3 regions of the Enterococcus sp. DIV0800 genome follow, and region 3 is predicted to be linked to each of the others. Evidence: predicted binding sites of a transcription regulator. Region 3 holds the regulator's gene; each other region holds the start of a gene.
What was found. Region 3 encodes HrcA, which represses chaperone genes, less so after heat shock. Its sites were predicted from a motif close to TTAGCACTCNNNNNNNNNGAGTGCTAA; they were not measured.
Positions count from the first base shown of each region.

Region 1: the regulator HrcA is predicted to act here: its motif matches at 1,950-1,976, upstream of clpP (ATP-dependent Clp endopeptidase proteolytic subunit ClpP).
Region 2: the regulator HrcA is predicted to act here: its motif matches at 3,319-3,345, upstream of groES (co-chaperone GroES).

Region 1 covers NZ_CP187898.1:868,130-874,147, reverse strand. The annotation lists gene miaA (tRNA (adenosine(37)-N6)-dimethylallyltransferase MiaA) at 1-387, opposite strand, end outside; gene IGI54_RS04165 (glycerophosphodiester phosphodiesterase) at 384-1,118, opposite strand; gene IGI54_RS04160 (hypothetical protein) at 1,190-1,705, opposite strand; gene clpP (ATP-dependent Clp endopeptidase proteolytic subunit ClpP) at 2,013-2,606, shown strand; gene IGI54_RS04150 (DUF3788 domain-containing protein) at 2,663-3,223, opposite strand; gene IGI54_RS04145 (DNA/RNA non-specific endonuclease) at 3,244-3,900, opposite strand; gene IGI54_RS04140 (SPFH domain-containing protein) at 4,035-4,979, opposite strand; gene IGI54_RS04135 (hypothetical protein) at 4,966-5,169, opposite strand; gene IGI54_RS04130 (CPBP family intramembrane glutamic endopeptidase) at 5,352-6,018, shown strand, end outside.
Region 2 covers NZ_CP187898.1:1,837,225-1,843,242, forward strand. The annotation lists gene IGI54_RS08960 (nicotinate phosphoribosyltransferase) at 1-614, opposite strand, end outside; gene IGI54_RS08965 (DUF1827 family protein) at 758-1,117, opposite strand; gene groL (chaperonin GroEL) at 1,351-2,976, opposite strand; gene groES (co-chaperone GroES) at 2,998-3,282, opposite strand; gene IGI54_RS08980 (CPBP family intramembrane glutamic endopeptidase) at 3,481-4,140, shown strand; gene IGI54_RS08985 (NAD(P)-dependent oxidoreductase) at 4,207-4,827, shown strand; gene IGI54_RS08990 (RnfABCDGE type electron transport complex subunit B) at 4,889-5,701, opposite strand; gene IGI54_RS08995 (electron transport complex protein RnfA) at 5,758-6,018, opposite strand, start outside.
Region 3 covers NZ_CP187898.1:971,264-977,281, reverse strand. The annotation lists gene dnaK (molecular chaperone DnaK) at 1-1,544, opposite strand, end outside; gene grpE (nucleotide exchange factor GrpE) at 1,589-2,140, opposite strand; gene hrcA (heat-inducible transcriptional repressor HrcA) at 2,173-3,213, opposite strand; gene hemW (radical SAM family heme chaperone HemW) at 3,335-4,483, opposite strand; gene IGI54_RS04660 (LPXTG cell wall anchor domain-containing protein) at 4,666-5,550, opposite strand; gene tenA (thiaminase II) at 5,646-6,018, opposite strand, start outside.

The DNA of each region.
Region 1 (6,018 bases), 100 kb from region 3:
GGCTTCATGTTTTTCTCGCAGCCCAGTATCTTCTACTTCTCCTTCACGTCCCAACTTGTAATCCCACAATAACGATTGGATATAAAGTCCGGTGCCGCCAACTACAATCGGTAGTTTCCCACGTCGACTGATATCTTCAATCGCAAGACGGGCTTCGTGCTGAAAATCCGCGGCCGAATAGCTGTCATGAATCCCACGGACATCAATTAGATGATGAGAAATCCCGGCCATTTCTTCTGTCGTAACTTTCGCTGTTCCAATATCTAAACCGCGATAAACTTGCAAGGAATCACCACTGATGATCTCGCCATTGAAGCGCTGGGCTAAATCGATACTCAAACTCGTTTTCCCGACGGCAGTTGGACCGACGATTGCGATGATCTTCATTGCTTGAACCTACTTCTAGCACGAAGCGCTTTCTCTGGAAAATCGGTAATGATCCCGGCAAATTCTTTTTCAAAGCAACTCATCATCGTTTCATACAAATTAGGCGTCCAGGGACGAAGCGACTTTTCAAAAGTTTTAACGATTTCAGGGTTTTGTTTGATCCAATCGTAGCTTGGATGCAGACCTTCAATAAAAGGCGAATCCAAAACTAGCTGATACTTATCAAGAGCATTTTTTTGAATCAAATCATATTGTGCGTCTGGTTCGTATTCATGCATGATTTCTAAGGAATCAAGATTAAAACTCGCGTACCAATAAGTAAAAGGCCATTCTTTGCTAGTCATTACCGCTGATATTTTTTCTTCAATTCCCGGATAATGAAATTTATTCGTTTTGATTTCAATACATAAAAAGCCACGAAAACGCATTTGCAGCAATAAATTCAAGACTTCCTGCAACGTCGAAATTTTTGTCGCTTGATATTTTTTATCAAACCAGCTGCCGGCATCTAGTTCTTTAATTTCTTCTAATGTCAATTCACGAACCAACCCTTTACCGTCAGTCGTTCGATCGACGCTTTCATCATGAATGACTACCAGCTGTTGATCGGCCGTCAAATGAACATCCAGCTCGATGCCATCTGCTCCGCTTCTAACAGCTTCCATAAACGCCGGTAATGTATTTTCAGGATGCGTTCCTGCACTACCGCGATGGGCTATAATTACTGTCATCTATCCTCACCTCGTTGTAATCACAAAATTAACTTATGAATCGGTTGAAAAGCGGTGACCGCTTATTTTTATTAAGACGCCTTGAAATAATGCAAAGGCTGCTTCGTTGAACGAGCCAACTGCTGTCTTTTTTCGTCTAAAATTTCTAATAACTGTTCTGAGAAGGTCTCCATGACCACTCGGCCGCCTTTGTAAGTGTACCCGCCGATTTTAACTGTCTCTTCAGGTGATAGAATAACTTTTCGATGAGAAATATTTTTAAAAAATTCTTCAATCATGTAATTAGGTAAATAAAAATTATTTTGTGCCGTGAATGAGTTCAAATAAATGAAATCATCAATAGTAATATAGCAATCATCAAAGGAGTTAAAAGATACATAATCTTGCATCAAAACGTTACGCTTTGATAAAATCTCATTAATTTTCTTGTTCAATAAATTAATTGTTTCGATTTCTTTGACCTTATGCTCCAGTTCTCTTTCACGATGATGCTGTAAATCAATATACTTTAAAATTGAAAAGACTGCGATACCGGTAATACACGCGCCGATTAATACACCAATAAGTCCAATAAGTGCGATTTCCACATTTTCCCCTCCTAATTCGTTGATAAAAATATTTTTTTCAAAAATAAGACTGCGATTCAACACACTGTTCATTTCGCCAAGTCATTTGGGTATGCATCACAGCAAAAAAAGGAACGATAATTCTTATCTCTGCGTTATTAATAGTACCATATTTTCCTGTTTCTAGGATAGTTCGAGCCAAGCAAAAAACACGAATCATTCTATTTGACCAAGACTGACCAAAGTTGTATACTTTTTTTAGGTTTTAGCAATCAAACCCTGTTTGTGCTAAAATAAATATGATCAATATTTTTAAGGAGGACTCACTATGAACTTAGTTCCTACAGTCATTGAACAATCATCTCGTGGTGAACGAGCTTACGACATTTATTCACGTCTATTGAAAGACCGCATCATTATGTTAAGCGGTGAAGTAAACGACGATATGGCCAATACCATCATCGCTCAATTACTCTTCTTGGATGCCCAAGACTCTGAAAAAGATATCTATCTTTACGTTAACTCTCCTGGTGGTAGCGTTACTGCCGGTATGGCGATTTTTGATACAATGAACTTTGTAAAAGCAGATGTACAAACAATCGTTCTTGGAATGGCTGCTTCAATGGGCAGCTTCCTATTAACAGCTGGTACCAAAGGCAAACGCTTTGCTTTGCCGAATGCTGAAATCATGATCCACCAACCTCTTGGCGGCGCCCAAGGACAAGCAACTGAAATTGAAATCGCAGCACGTCATATTTTGAAGACGCGCGAGCGCTTGAACAACATTTTAGCTGAACGTACTGGTCAACCTCTTGAAATCATCGAAAGAGATACCGAACGTGATAACTTCATGACCGCCGAAGAAGCAAAAGCTTACGGCTTGATTGATGAAGTAATGGAAAACAGTAGCTCATTAAGCTAATTTAAAAGCCGAAGAAAATTTTCTTCGGCTTCTTTTTTTGATTCTTTTTCAATTATTTAATTCTTTTTCTTAGCCATTCCCGCCCTTAAATCTGCAAAAGCTAAGACGTCCTGTAGAATTTTTTCATTTGTTACTTCAAAGGATAATGCTTTTCCCAACTTACTAGCTGCAACAGTTTGATAAAGTCTTTTCGTATAGTCGTCACAGAATTGAAGTAAAACTTCCGCATCAGCCAATTCCTGCGAGTTTAATGAAATCAATGCTGTAAAATAACCCGCTTTTGGATATACCGTACACAATGATTTCCCGCCTTTCTTAAACTTGAGATTCCAGCCCTTCCAATACCCGTTTCCCATCGAACAACTACTATAAGCTAGTTTAGGCTCAACCTGATAGGTGGTTTGAAGGCTATTAATCAGCTTTTCCCATAAAGGATTCGCAATAAATGTGCTGACTTCTTGATCCAAAGGCTGTTGGTCCGCGTTAAATCTTTTATTCCATTCCATCTTAACACCAACTTTCTCGACAATTTCTATAGGTATTATTTTACTTGATAAATCATTTTTCCGCTTGTCCCCCAGTGCTTTTTTACTAAAGTCAAAAAAAAGCTGAAGCATTATTTGCTCCAGCTTTTGTTCTATTCTTTTTGCGAATAGCCATTTTGATAATCAATCTTAATGCCATCCTGTACATTGTAAATGAAGAGGTTAAACGAAATCTGGTCGTCTTCAATACTTTGGGCTTCCATCTGTACGCCGCGAGCGACTAATTCATCCTCTTTAAAATAAGGTGTCACACGATAACGGACATGATGATTGGTTTTTCGAATATAATTTCCAATCTCGATTTCGTGATCATTCATCCCGGGATCATTCAGCGAGGCCGTTCCGGTCATTAGATTCTTGAGATTATTGTTCTCACCAGAAAACTGATAAGCGATCAAATGCGCCCGATTATACAACGGCTCGTCACTATAAAACTTCTGACGCCAACCCGTAGGCTTCACATACAGACGCTCTCGCTCTTGGTGCGGCATCAGGTCTTTACCTAACATACCATTAGCAGTACCTACGCGGTTCAAGTGATCCAGATTGGAAAAACGCGTCCACGTTCCATTATCCAACGAAAGATCACTTTTGGAAAACGCCGGTTGATTACGATTCAACTCAATCGTTTGGTGGGTTCCATCATAATCAGGTATTTCTGAAAGCTGACTAACAGCTACTTCTTTAACCGCCTGATTTGTTTCGTTATTAGGCTTTACTTGCGAGTAAACACCATAAATCCCCGCCAATAGCACAACGATTGCTGAAATAATTTTCGGGGTTTGTTTCTTTGCTGCGATGTTGCTTCAACTCCTAGCTCGTAAAAATAGTTGGTCCATTTATCCGTCTTGGTATTTTACCACAATTTTCACTGTGGATAATCTTATTTCGTTTGTTGCCAAATTTCTTTGATTGCTGGCACATTGCCCAGCTCCGTCAAATTACTTGGCATAATGACGGTGTTACCATTATTTTCAACGACATGCTTGAAGGCTTCGATCCCTAGATAAGCGATCATTTCATCGGTCAAATTACTTTCGGCAATCGCTTGGTTGATTTCTTTGATCCGCGCCGTTTCCGCCTCCGTCAACTTTCTAATTTTCTCAGCTTCGGCGGCAGCGTCGATCCGCGTTCTTTCAGCTCGGGCATCGGCATCGATCTTGGTTTGTCTTGCCCGCGCTTCTGCGTCGATTTGCATTTCAGAAGATTTGGCTTCCGATTCTAAAATAACGGATTGTTTCTTCCCTTCAGAAATCGTGATCAGTGATTCTTTGTCTCGACTAGCAGTAATCAGCTTATTCATTGAGTTGACGATTTCATCTGAGACCGAAATCTCCCCGATATTGATCCGATCAATCGATAAACCATAACCGGCTGTAATATCTTTCACACTTTCATACAAGTTGACATTGATTTCCTCTGTTCCATTTAACACTTCATTCAATTCCATCTTACCAATGATGCCTCGTAGATTGGATTGACAATCTTGGATCATCGAAGTAACAGAATTTTCATTGTCATATACAAAAGCACGAGCATCGGTTACGTGGTACTTGATGGCTTCATCGATCTCAACGATCACGTTGTCCCGAGTAATCACACTTTGCGGCTCGATTTGGATCGGCGTTTGTTTTAGCGATACCCGACGACGCACGACGTAAAGAATCGGAATCAGAAAATGCAGCCCTGGATCGATCGTTTTGACATATTTACCAAAACTTTCTACAACCTTGACTTCCCCTTGCTGTACGATCACCACTAATTGACTCAAAATAAACAACGCAACGATAATCACAATCACTAATAAAATAATATTAAATACTACCAACATAATTCACATCACTTTCATCTCGATTATTATTAATAACGACTAACAGTTCCCGACTGGTAAAATCAACCACTTCCAGCATGTCTTCAGGCTCGGGAGGCCCGTTTAACACTTTATAATCATACCAACTGCCAAAAATCCGAACCAGTCCAGTAATTGCTGAACTTTTGCTGCGAAAACATTTTCTCATCGTTTTCTGCATTTGATAATCTGCCACCCACTCAACTCCTTGTCCTAGTCAAAAATACTTAAATAGTCTATACAGTTTAGTATAGCAAACCCTCCACGAGAGATTTGGCTTTTTTCAAATTTCTTATTACTTTACAGTTTTATAGATTTTTTTTAAGATAACAATAGACTGGAGGCCTTTTTATGGAAACAACCAAAAAACAATGGTGGGGACTTTTGGTCGTCCCACTTGAATTAATGATCGGTGATCTGCTCTTTCCACTTCTTAAGATCGATCAAAATCCTAAAGTAAGTCTGATTGCTTCAACAATGTTATTTGTTATAGGCTTTCTTGTCATGCTTTATTTATTTCACGATTTTCTAAAAGCCCAATGGCAAGTCTATCGGCAAAAACTTTTCCGGCATTTATTAATCAGCATTGTCCTAGTCGTAGGTGCTTTTTTGATTCTCAGCATCGTTCGCGGCTTAATTCCTAGCAATCTATTGCAGCAACGAAATACTTCCGCTACTGATGCAGCCCCATCGTTAAATGCTAGTTGGGCTGTTTTAGCCGCCGTAATGCCATTTATTGCGCCTTTTGCTGAAGAACTGACCTTCCGTTATTTGCTTTTCGGCAAGATTGCCAATAAGGCTTTGCGTTTTGTGATGCTGTTTGGTCAAGGAATTCTATTTGGCTTGGTCCATTGGAACAATTTTAACGGTAACATTTATGCCATGATTCCTTACATGGTACTTGGAATTTATTTAGGCTTGATTTACTGGTTCTTCAAAAATATTTGGGGCTCCATTATGGTCCACTGGATGCTGAATACGATGAATTCTATGCTACCAGCACTACTTCTATTTATTC
Region 2 (6,018 bases), 870 kb from region 3:
TGGGCGTGGGTCCCACTGTCAGGAATACCAAAAATCTTGCCTGCTCGCACGTTACTAGTAGCATCTGCTCCACCAATGTAAGCTGCTCGTGTCCCCCAAAGCGCCGCATCTAATTCTTGCGCCCGCCGTGTTCCAAATTCTAATAAGGGATCATCGCCAATCACAGATTTAATTCGGGCTGATTTCGTAGCGATCAACGTTTGGAAATTAACAATATTTAACAACGCTGTCTCAACTAGTTGGCATTGTAATAATGAACCTTCCACTTGAATGATCGGCTCATTACTAAAAACCAACTCGCCTTCGATCGCTGAACGTACGGTACAAGTGAATTTAAACTCTCGCAGGTAATCAATAAAAGCATCTGGATAGCCTTCGACCTCTTTTAAATACGCTAAATCACTTTCACTAAAGCTTAATTCTTCCAAATAATTAACCAATCGTTCCAATCCCGCAAAGATGACATAACCGTTATCGAATGGCATATTACGGAAATAACATTCGAATACCGCATGAAGATCGGCACGTCCAGTCTCCCAATAGGTTTTCATCATATTGATTTGATAAAGGTCCGTATGGAGGGTCAAACTGTCATCTTCGTACAACTTTTTCATAATCATGCTCCTTATTTGTTTTAGTAATCTAAACTATTTTAAATATTATATCACAAGAGGAGCTAACTCGGGATTACAAGCTTTCCTGACCAAAGCTTGCATTCATAAAAAAAAAGAAAGACCGCCAGTCTTTCTTTTCGAAACTATTGTTGTGGAACTTGGTATTCTATTGCGATAATGTCTTTGTAGCTTTCCTTCGGCCGCATGCCAGCTTCTAAGATTTGTTTTTTATAGCCGACATCAACAGTTACCGCTTGACGATCAACTTTCAATAAGCGATGAATAATCGTATCTACCTCTTGATGACTGATCTTCCGCTGGCGATTCAAAAGTAACAACGTGATCGTGTCAAAGCGATCTGCGTAAATGATTTTTGTCCGGTCATAGGCATACAATTTCAATAATTTGATTGCCTTACGATTATTAAACATATGCTGCATAAGATTTGGATACAGTGTTTCTAAATTTACATTGCTATTTAAAGGTGTCTCAATTAATTTCATACAATTAGCTCCTTTGATATTTTATTCATCGTCAACAGTCTAATTTTAACATAGGAATGGAAGCATTTTTGATAAACAAAAAGATTTTTTTCCTAAAAAATAAGTAAAAAACCATGATTATTTTTTAAACGCTCGAACATAATCGTTCACTTTCAAAAAAAGCACTAACGACCAATCAAAGAGCAAAAAAGCATCACCGGAATTTTCCGATGACGCTAAATTATTCGGCTATGCTACATCATGCCACCCATCATTGATGGGTCCATTGCAGGGGCTGCCGCGCCACCTTCAACCGGTTTGTCAGCAACAACTGCTTCAGTTGTTAATAATAGTGCTGAAACAGAGGCTGCATTTTGCAATGCTGAACGAGTTACTTTCGTTGGGTCAACGATTCCGGCATCGATCATATCAACATATTCACCAGAGGCTGCATTGAAACCAGTGCCACGATCAGCATTTTTCAATTTGTCGATAACGACTGAGCCTTCAAAGCCAGCATTTTCAGCGATTTGACGAACGGGTTCTTCTAATGCTCGAACCACGATCTTGATACCAGTAGCGGCATCGCCTTCAGCATCTAAATCTGCGACCTTCTTAATCACGTTGACTAAGGCAGTACCACCGCCGGCAACGATTCCTTCTTCAACAGCCGCACGAGTTGAATTCAAAGCGTCTTCGATTCGTAATTTTAATTCTTTTAATTCTGTTTCAGTCGCCGCACCAACTTTAACGACGGCAACTCCGCCAGCAAGTTTTGCTAGACGTTCTTGTAATTTTTCACGGTCAAAATCAGAAGTTGTTTCACTGATTTGACGTTTAATTAATTCTACGCGTTCAGTCAAGCGTTCTTTGTCACCTGATCCTTCAACGATCGTAGTATTGTCTTTATCAACAACGACTTTACCAGCTGTCCCCAAGTTTTCGATTGTAGCTTCTTTAAGATCTAAACCTAAGTCTTCAGTAATGACCGTCGCACCAGTCAAGATCGCGATGTCTTCAAGCATTGCTTTGCGACGATCGCCAAAACCAGGAGCTTTCACTGCCACAACGTTAAATGTTCCACGGATCTTGTTCAAGACTAAGGTTGGTAATGCTTCACCATCAACATCGTCAGCGATGATCAATAATGAACGGGATTGTTGCAACACTTGTTCTAACAATGGCAAGATATCTTGGATGTTCGAGATTTTCTTGTCGGTGATCAAGATGTATGGATTTTCTAAAGCAGCTTCCATTTTATCGTTGTCAGTTACCATATATTGAGATAAGTAACCTCGATCGAATTGCATCCCTTCAACAACATCTAATTCTGTATCGATCCCTTTAGATTCTTCAATGGTAATAACGCCATCGTTACCAACTTTTTCCATTGCTTCAGCGATCAATTTACCGACTTCTTCACTGCCAGATGAAACGGCCGCAACTTGTGCAATAGCATCTTTTGAGTCAACGACTTTAGAAATGCTGTGTAATTCTTCAACAGCTGCTTTGGTTGCCATTTCGATCCCGCGACGAATTCCCATTGGGTTTGCGCCGGCAGTCACGTTTTTCAAGCCTTCACGAACGATTGCTTGAGTCAAAACGGTGGCTGTAGTTGTTCCGTCACCAGCGATATCGTTGGTTTTTGAAGCAACTTCAGAAACAAGCTTAGCGCCCATGTTTTCAAAGTGGTCTTCTAATTCGATATCTTTTGCGATAGTGACCCCATCATTTGTGATCAATGGAGAACCATATGATTTTTCTAAAACAACATTACGTCCTTTTGGCCCTAATGTTACTTTCACTGTATCTGCTAATTTGTCTACCCCACGAAGCATTGCTGCGCGTGCGTCTTCAGAAAATTTGATTTCTTTTGTCATAATTTCTTCACCTCATTATTTTTATTCGACGATTGCCATAATATCTTTTGCAGCGATAATCAAGTATTCACTGCCGTCATATTTTACTTCTGTCCCAGAATATTTTTCAAACATTACCATATCACCAACAGCTACTGGCATTGGACTTTTTTGACCGTTTTCTAGTACATTGCCTTCACCGACAGCGACAACTTTTGCTGTTTGTGGTTTTTCTTTGGCTGCAGAAGCTAAGACTAAACCTCCAACTGTTTTTTCTTCTTCTTGAGTTACTTCAAGAATGACACGATCACCTAATGGTTTTAACACGATAAATCCCTCCAACTAGTAATGATATTCAAGTTGTTAGCACTCGATAACTTAGAGTGCTAACTCACAGTTATTATCATACTCATTTTCGATTCTTTTTGCAAGTCCTTCGTTTGTCTTTTTCGATTTTTCTCCCGCTAAGTTTTTATAGGAATTATGGTATACTTGGGAACAATAAGAGTTTAGAAAGGAAAAATAATGAACGCAAAAAAATATAGCTTTATTACGATCTTTACTTATGGCTTAGTTTTGTTCTCGCCCGTGATCTTTTTGCAAGTCTTTCGCGCAAATCCCTCGCAAATTATTCAGCTGACAACGTTGACTTATTTCTTAGGGGCGGCGTTGATGATCTTTTATCGTTACAAGTCTCAGCTCTTCGGCATCGAGTCTCAACAAAAAAAAGTCCTGATCGCCATTTTGATTGGCATCATTGGTATACCGGCTTCGCTACTCTTGCAAATGCTTATTTTGCAAATTGAGCAGCGCTTCCTAGGTCAATCCGCTACTTCTCAAAATACGCAAAATATTGTGGATTTGATCATGAACAATATGGTCTTCATTTTCGCTACTACTATCGCTGGTCCAATTATGGAAGAATTCGTTTTCCGGCGTGCAATTTTCGGATCACTAGAAAAAAGATTCGGCTTTCTCATTCCAGCACTACTCAGTTCGCTGTTGTTTGCCTTCGCCCATAACGATGGCCACTATCTTTTGTATGCGGGGCTGGGCTTCTTATTCTGCGGCATGTATCGTTATAGCGGACGAATTTGGACCTCCATGATCACCCATGTCGGTATGAACTTATTAGTGATTCTGACCCAGCTCGCTGTTCATTCAGATAAGTTGATTCAGCACTAATCTTTTGCCTTTTTAGAAAAACCTCCTTAAACTGATATTAAGCAATCAGTTTAAGGAGGTTTTTTGATGAAAGTAGCAATTATTGGTGCTACCGGCAATGCCGGCTCACACCTATTAAAAGAAGCGCTGAATCGTGATTTAGCGGTAACTGCGATCGTGCGCCATCCAGAAAAGTTAGAAGTAAAGGTTCCTATTTTAGTCAAAGATTTATTTGAATTAACAACACAGGACCTAACTTATTTTGATGTTGTCATTGATGCCTTTCGCCCACCGGTGGGCAAAGAATTTCTGCATCAAACTTCATTACGCCATCTAACCGACTTGTTAAAGGGCAGTCAAACGCGTCTACTAGTCGTTGGTGGAACATCCTCTTTGTTCGTTGATGAGGAGCATCGCATGATTGATCTTTCTGATCCTAACGCAGTTTACTATCCAACAGCCTACAATATGTACCAAGCATTTCTTGAGCTAAAAGAGCAGCAAGATTTAGACTGGACTTATTTAAGCCCTGCCGCAAATTTTATTCCTGACGGTGAACGAACCGGTCAATATCAAGTTAGTGATGAATATTTACGAAAAAATGCTGCTGGAAAAAGCGAAATCAGCATGGCCGATTACGCGGTCGCAATGATCGATGAAGTGATCACGCCAAAACACGAGAAAGAGCACTTCAGCGTTTATCATTAATATCCCTAAAAATGGAAGGAGCATCTTCAACCAATCGAGGATGCTCCTTCCATTTTTGCGATTAACTGTGAACAACTTTCTTTTTAGTCATCTCTACAATACAATTTTGCGGACAAATTTCTACGCACTCGCCACAATTAATACAGAGCTCCGGATCAATCACCGCTACATTGTTGACCATTTTGATGGCTTTTTGCGAACAGGTCTTCACACAACGATTACAAGTAATACAGCCGACATCACAGATTTTACGTACTCCTCCGCCTTTTTCCTGATTAGAGCAAGCCACGATCGAAGTATTTTCGGCGGGCAGCATCTTGATTAAGTTTTTCGGACATACCGCGATACACTTTAGACAACCGACACATTTTTCTGAATCAATCTTCGCGATCCCATCCACTACTTCGATCGCATCATAATCACAGACAGTCTGGCAATCACCAAAGCCCATACAGCCAAATTGACAGGCTTGCGGACCACCAAAGATTTGATTGGCACCATAACAAGTACTCGTTCCTGCATAATCCATTTTCTTATTCGTAAATTCGCACGTTCCATTGCAACGAACAAAGGCGGCGACTCTATCTACCTCTCCAACTTCTACACCTAAAATCGCGGACAAAGCTGTCCGTGTGGAGGCTCCGCCAGGTGTACAGTTGGTTGCGCCGGCCTGGCCTTGCGCCATGGCTTTTGCATACCCATCACAACCGGAAAAGCCGCAGGCCCCGCAGTTAATCCCGGGCAACGCTTCTCTTAGTGCTTCTTCTTTCTCATCGACTGGCTTATGAAAAATGATCGTGGCTAGTGAAAGGATCACTCCTGCGATCAATCCCATTCCACTGACGATACCAATGGGTAACATGATCTCCGTCATTTACGTCCCCCCTATTTTGTCTGAATGATTCCTGCAATTTCCTTCAATCAACAGATTTAGCGGAACAATCCTTCTGCTAATCCCGCAAAACCTAAAAATGATAATGCGACGATTGCTGCCGCAATCAAAGTGATCGGCAATCCTTGTAATGATTTAGGAATGTCGTTGCCCTCTAATCGACCGCGAACGCCTGCAAAAATCACCATTGCGACTAAAAATCCGATGCCAGCAGCAAAAGCGTTAACTATCGATTGAATAAAGCTATAATTTTTCGAAAAGTTCAAAATCGTTACGCCTAGTACTGCGCAGTTGGTTGT
Region 3 (6,018 bases):
AATAGTAAAGCATCCACGTCATTACGTAAGTCTACTTCTTCTTTACGTGCTTTATCCGCTTCAGAGTTTGCTTCAGCGTCTTTCACCATGCGATCGATTTCGTCGTCTGATAAACCAGATGAAGATTTGATCGTGATTTTTTGTTCTTTTTGTGTTCCCAAATCTTTTGCAGATACATTTACGATCCCGTTTTTATCGATATCAAATGATACTTCGATTTGAGGGATGCCACGAGGTGCCGCTGGAATATCAGTTAATTGGAAGCGACCTAATGTTTTGTTATCCGCAGCCATTGGACGTTCCCCTTGCAAGACATGGATGTCTACTGCAGGTTGGTTGTCAGCAGCAGTTGAGAATACTTGTGATTTGCTTGTTGGGATCGTCGTGTTGCGGTCGATCAATTTAGTGAACACGCCACCCATCGTTTCGATCCCTAATGATAATGGTGTTACGTCTAGTAAGACAACGTCCTTCACATCACCAGTGATCACGCCACCTTGGATCGCTGCACCCATCGCTACTACTTCGTCAGGGTTAACAGATTTGTTTGGTTCTTTATTTGTTTCTTTGCGGACTGCTTCAACAACTGCAGGGATACGAGTTGAACCACCGACTAAAATAACTTCGTCAATATCAGATTGTGATAAGCCAGCATCTTTCAACGCTTGACGAACAGGGTTCTTCGTACGCTCTACTAAGTCAGCTGTGATTTCATCGAATTTCGCACGAGATAAAGTTGTTTCTAAGTGCAATGGACCAGCATCGCCAGCTGTGATAAACGGTAAGCTGATTTGTGTTGAGCTGACACCTGATAAATCTTTTTTCGCTTTTTCAGCAGCGTCTTTCAAACGTTGCATCGCCATTTTATCTTTAGAAAGATCAATGCCATTCGCTTGTTTAAAATCTGCAACTAAGAAATCGATGATCTTGTTATCAAAGTCATCCCCACCTAGACTGTTGTCACCAGCAGTAGATAATACGTCGAATACGCCGTCACCTAATTCAAGGATTGACACGTCGAAGGTACCACCACCAAGGTCAAATACTAAGATTTTTTCGTCTTTGTCTGTTTTGTCTAAACCATAAGCTAATGCTGCGGCAGTTGGTTCGTTGACGATCCGTTCAACTTCTAAGCCAGCGATTTTACCAGCGTCTTTGGTTGCTTGACGTTGTGAGTCATTGAAGTAAGCAGGAACAGTGATGACTGCTTTTTCTACTTTTTCGCCTAGATAATCTTCCGCGAAGCCTTTGATGTATTGTAAAACCATCGCTGAGATTTCTTGTGGTGTGTAAGATTTGCCTTCAACATCTACCTTGTAGCCAGCTTCGCCCATGTGGCGTTTGATTGAAGAAATCGTGTTAGGATTGGTTACTGCTTGACGCTTTGCAACTTCTCCGACTTGGATTTCACCATTTTTAAATGAAACGACAGATGGCGTTGTACGATTTCCTTCTGGGTTTGTAATGATTTTAGCTTCTCCGCCTTCTAAGACAGCGACTGCTGAGTTTGTTGTTCCTAAGTCAATACCAATAATTTTACTCATAGTTGAAAATCTCCTTTTTCTTTTATTAATTTTAGATTGATTTATTATTGAGCTACAACGACCATTGCGGGACGCAATACGCGGTCATGTAGTTGATAGCCTTTTTGCAAGACAGTGACAATCGTGTCCGCCTTGTGATCGTCATCTACAGGAACGGTTTGAACCGCTTGATGTAGATTAGGATCAAAGGCTTCACCTTCTGCCTTGATTTCTGTGATACCTTCTTCTTTCAATGCAACAGACAAACTTTCAAGTACCATCTCAACCCCTTTTTTCAGGCTGGCTCCTTGATCGTCAGTCACTTCAGTTGCTAAAGCTCTTTCTAAATTATCGATCGCCGGCAACAGCTTCTTGCCTAAGTCTTGTGAACGGTAACGAACAAGCTGTTCACGTTCATTTTTGTTGCGATTCGACATGTTCGCGATCTCAGCGCGAGCTCGCAAGAACTTATCTTCCATCTCGTTAAATTTCTCAGTCAACGCTTCAACTTCCGAAAGTTCCGGGATGTCGATTTCTTCTGCTTCAGTTGGATCAGTTTCAGTCGTTTCAACCTCTTCTAATTCTTCTTCCGCTTCGTGTTTTTTTTCTTTTGCCACCACGCGTACTTCCTTTCTTTTTAGAAATCCTATTAATGATACAAATCCAACGAACGATAATAATCATTCAATGCATTTGTTAACTCATAACGAAAAACTTCCAATAAACCAAAGACCTTTGAATAAGGCATCGATGTCGGCCCTAACAATGCGATCGTTCCACGGCCATGTCCGCGAATTTCATAATTCGCCTGGATCATACTTAAATGATCAAACAAATCGTTGCCGAGTTCAGCACCGATCCGCACATGGATGTTATTGTCTGACGGCAATAAAAGCTGCGTCAACTCATCGGAATTCTGCATTAAAGAGTACATTGATTTTACTTGGTTTAAGTCTTGTTCTGGATTAAAATTCAAAATATTCATCCGGCCACTCACAAAGACCTTGTCTTCAAACGCATCGTTCAAAATCACGTCAAACAAATGACTGATACCTTCGGTAGTTTGAAAATAGCGATGCAAGATCATAGGAATCTCTGTTCTTAATTTCTGATAGACGCTCACTAAAGGCTGTCCGACTAAACGATCATTAATGATCTGGACCATCTTCTCTAAATCTTGACTCGCGACATTTTCCGGAATGCGAAACACTTGGCTTTCCACATTGCCTTTATCCGTCACGATGATCGCTAAAATCTGCCGATCATTCAACGGCACGATCCGAAAGCCGGTTAACGTCCGATCTTTCATTTCTGGACCGAGAGAAAATGCTGTATAGCTGGTCACTTGAGAAAGCATTTTAGCAGATTGTTGAATGATATCATCAATCTCGTGAATATCTTTTTTTAGCGAACTGCGAATCTGATCTACTTCTTGATTGCTCACCTTCGCTGGCGTTAGTAAATGATCCACATAATAACGATACCCAGAAATCGAAGGAATTCGTCCAGATGAAGAATGAGTCTTCTCCAACAGACCTAGCTCTTCTAAGGCTTTCATATCATTGCGGATAGTCGCGGAACTTGCTTTCACGCCTTCTTCCATTAACCTTTTTGATCCAACCGGCTGACCCGTGTTGGTAAAGTCTTGGATGATCAAGCTGAGAATCAGTTTTTGTCTTTCTGTTAACATTCTTCTCATCCTTTAGTTAGCACTCTTTCTTTTTAAGTGCTAACTCGATTATTAATATACCACATCTGTTAAAGAAGTCAAGGAATAAATACAAAAAATTAGCACTCTCTGAACAAGAGTGCTAATCATTTTTATTCAGTAAAAATTCTTGGAAAACATCATTGCCGCGAAACAATCCTTGCTTGGTCAGATGAATCCTTGTATCGCTCTCCACTAAGAGGTTTTGCGCCTTTAATTGCTCAATCAATGGGCCATAAACTTCCGTCAAACTTTGACCAAAACGTTTAGCAAAAACGCGTTTTTCTACTCCTAAAATTTTTCTTAAGCCGAGGAACAATTCTTCTTCGATCTGTTCTTTACGGGTCAGTACTTCTTCCTCCAGCAACGGCAGCTGATCCGCTGCCAACGCTTTTAAATAATGCTGGATTGGACCGCGATTTTTATAGCGCCGATTTCCTAGATAGCCGCTAGCACCTGCTCCTAAGCCAAAATAATTTTGATTGTTCCAGTAGACGAGATTGTGTTTACTTTCAAAGCCCGGTGTCGCAAAATTACTAATTTCATATTGCTTGCGGCCGGCTTTTTCCATTGCTTCGATTGTTTCCGAATACATCTGAGCTTCGATCTCTTGCTCCGGCAGCTGCATTTTCCCTCGTCGTACCCAATTCATAAACATTGTTTGATTTTCTAAAATCAACGAATACAACGCATAATGAGGCAAGTCTAACGCTAACGCTTTTGCCACCGTATCACGAAAACTTTCTAAACTTTGACCGGGAAGCGCATAAATCAAATCTATCGTCACATTGCGAAAATCCTTTTCTTCTAATAAGCGGATCGTGTCATAAACATCTTGTGCCGTATGCTTACGGCCAATTTTTTTTAGCAACCGATCATCAAAGGTTTGCACCCCCATGGACAAACGATTGACGCCGTAATTTTTCATGACTGTTAATTTGTCCGCTGAAAGATCCCCAGGATTCGCTTCAACCGTGAATTCACCTTGATCAAAAGGCAAAATCTCCCGCAGTCCACTTAACAGCCGATCCAATTGGGCTGCGCTCAAAGAGGTTGGCGTGCCGCCGCCGACGTAAACTGTCGCCATTTTCTTTACTGGGTTCTTCACCAGTGCAAGCCGTGCTTCTTTTAATAATGCTTCTATATAATCATCGACTGGCTGCCCCTCAATAAAGACTTTATTAAAGTCGCAGTAGTAACAGATGTGTTCACAGAATGGAATGTGAATGTAAGCTGAAGTAGATTGTGTCATGTAATTCCTCTTTCTAATGCTGTATGCGTTCAAGAGGTATTCTAACATAAATTTTTCTGCTAACAATCTTTCCCCGCTTGATTTCAACCTTCAAAAAATAATCTTAACTATTTCGAGACACAATAGAGGAATATAAAAAAGACTGGAAGCTAAATGGCTCCAGCCTTTGATATCTTCAAGAGCTATCCCCGCGGTTTGCGAAGGATCAACAGTCCCAAAACTCCCACTATTCCAAATCCTATTAAAGAAAGAGCTGGATTTTTCGCCTCATTGGTCTTAGGATACTCCCCAGACGTTTGAACGTTTCGTTTTTGTGTGGTTTCAACACTTCCGGTAGCCATCTTAGTCACTTGAGGCTGCTCGGTCGCTTGAGTCGATGCGCCATCAGTTGTTTTAAGCTCATCCCCCGCTGAATCAACGACTGCTTTGATCCGGTTTACTGCTCCGGCGACATCGTTTGCCCGATTTTCCAAATCTACACCAGTGGCTTTCGCCGCTGCTGAGCCTGCGGCAGCTTGCTTTTGTAGAGTCTGTGCACTATTTTTGACTTGTGAAATATTTTGATCAATCGTCTTTTGGTCTGCTTGAAGTTGCGCTTGCAGTTCCTTGGCATCGGCGATCTTTTTATTGAAGTCTGCGCGAGCCTGGTCAAGTTGCGTCTGCGCTTGCGACCAGGTACTTTCGATCGTTTCATGATCCGTTTGCAGACGATCATTTACTTCAGATACGTGTTGCTGGAAATCCGCGTGGTTTTGACTTAATTGATTTTGGAACTCTTCAAAATCGTTGTGTAAATCTTGCTGACGTTTTTCTCGCCGCTGCTGAGCATCTGCCAAATCCTGAGCAATCTGCTGCTTCCGTGCTTCATATTGTTCAGTCGCCGCTTTCAGTTGCGCGGCGATATTATCTTGCTGAGGTAGTTTTGAGTTGCTGCTTTCCGTTGTTGCTGTAGTTGGGACCGAGCTTCCCGTTGCGTCATTTGTCTCAACTGCACTAACCGCTGGAGACAAAACCAGTCCTGCTGAAAGAGCAATGAGCGCTACAACAAACACTTTCTTATTGGTCATTCTATTCATTCCCTTCGCCGATCATTATAGCGAAGAAAAGCCAAAGCTGTTAATAAACAAATTGGCCGATTTGTCTAAAAAATAATTTATTCGTTTTACCATTGTTCTAGCGTCAAAGCCATTTCCCAAAAATCACACTCCATTTTTGAGCTAATCACAAATGCCTCAATCATTTGTTGTTGCTCATCAACCGAACTCTCTTGATACAAACGATCTAACAGTTGACGTTCCTTTTCCACCTCTTCTGCGGCGTCCGCATAGGTTTCGATCCAACGCTGATAAAGCGGATTGGGAGATCCGGCTTCAATCAATTGAGACCCGATTTCTTGGTAGAGCCACGCGCAAGGAAGCATTCCAGCAAAAGCGGTATTGACTGTCCCATCAATCAATTGACGATACATATGGGAGACATAATGATAAGCCGTGGGAGCTATCGCTGTTTCTTCAATCTCCTGTTCCGTGATCTTT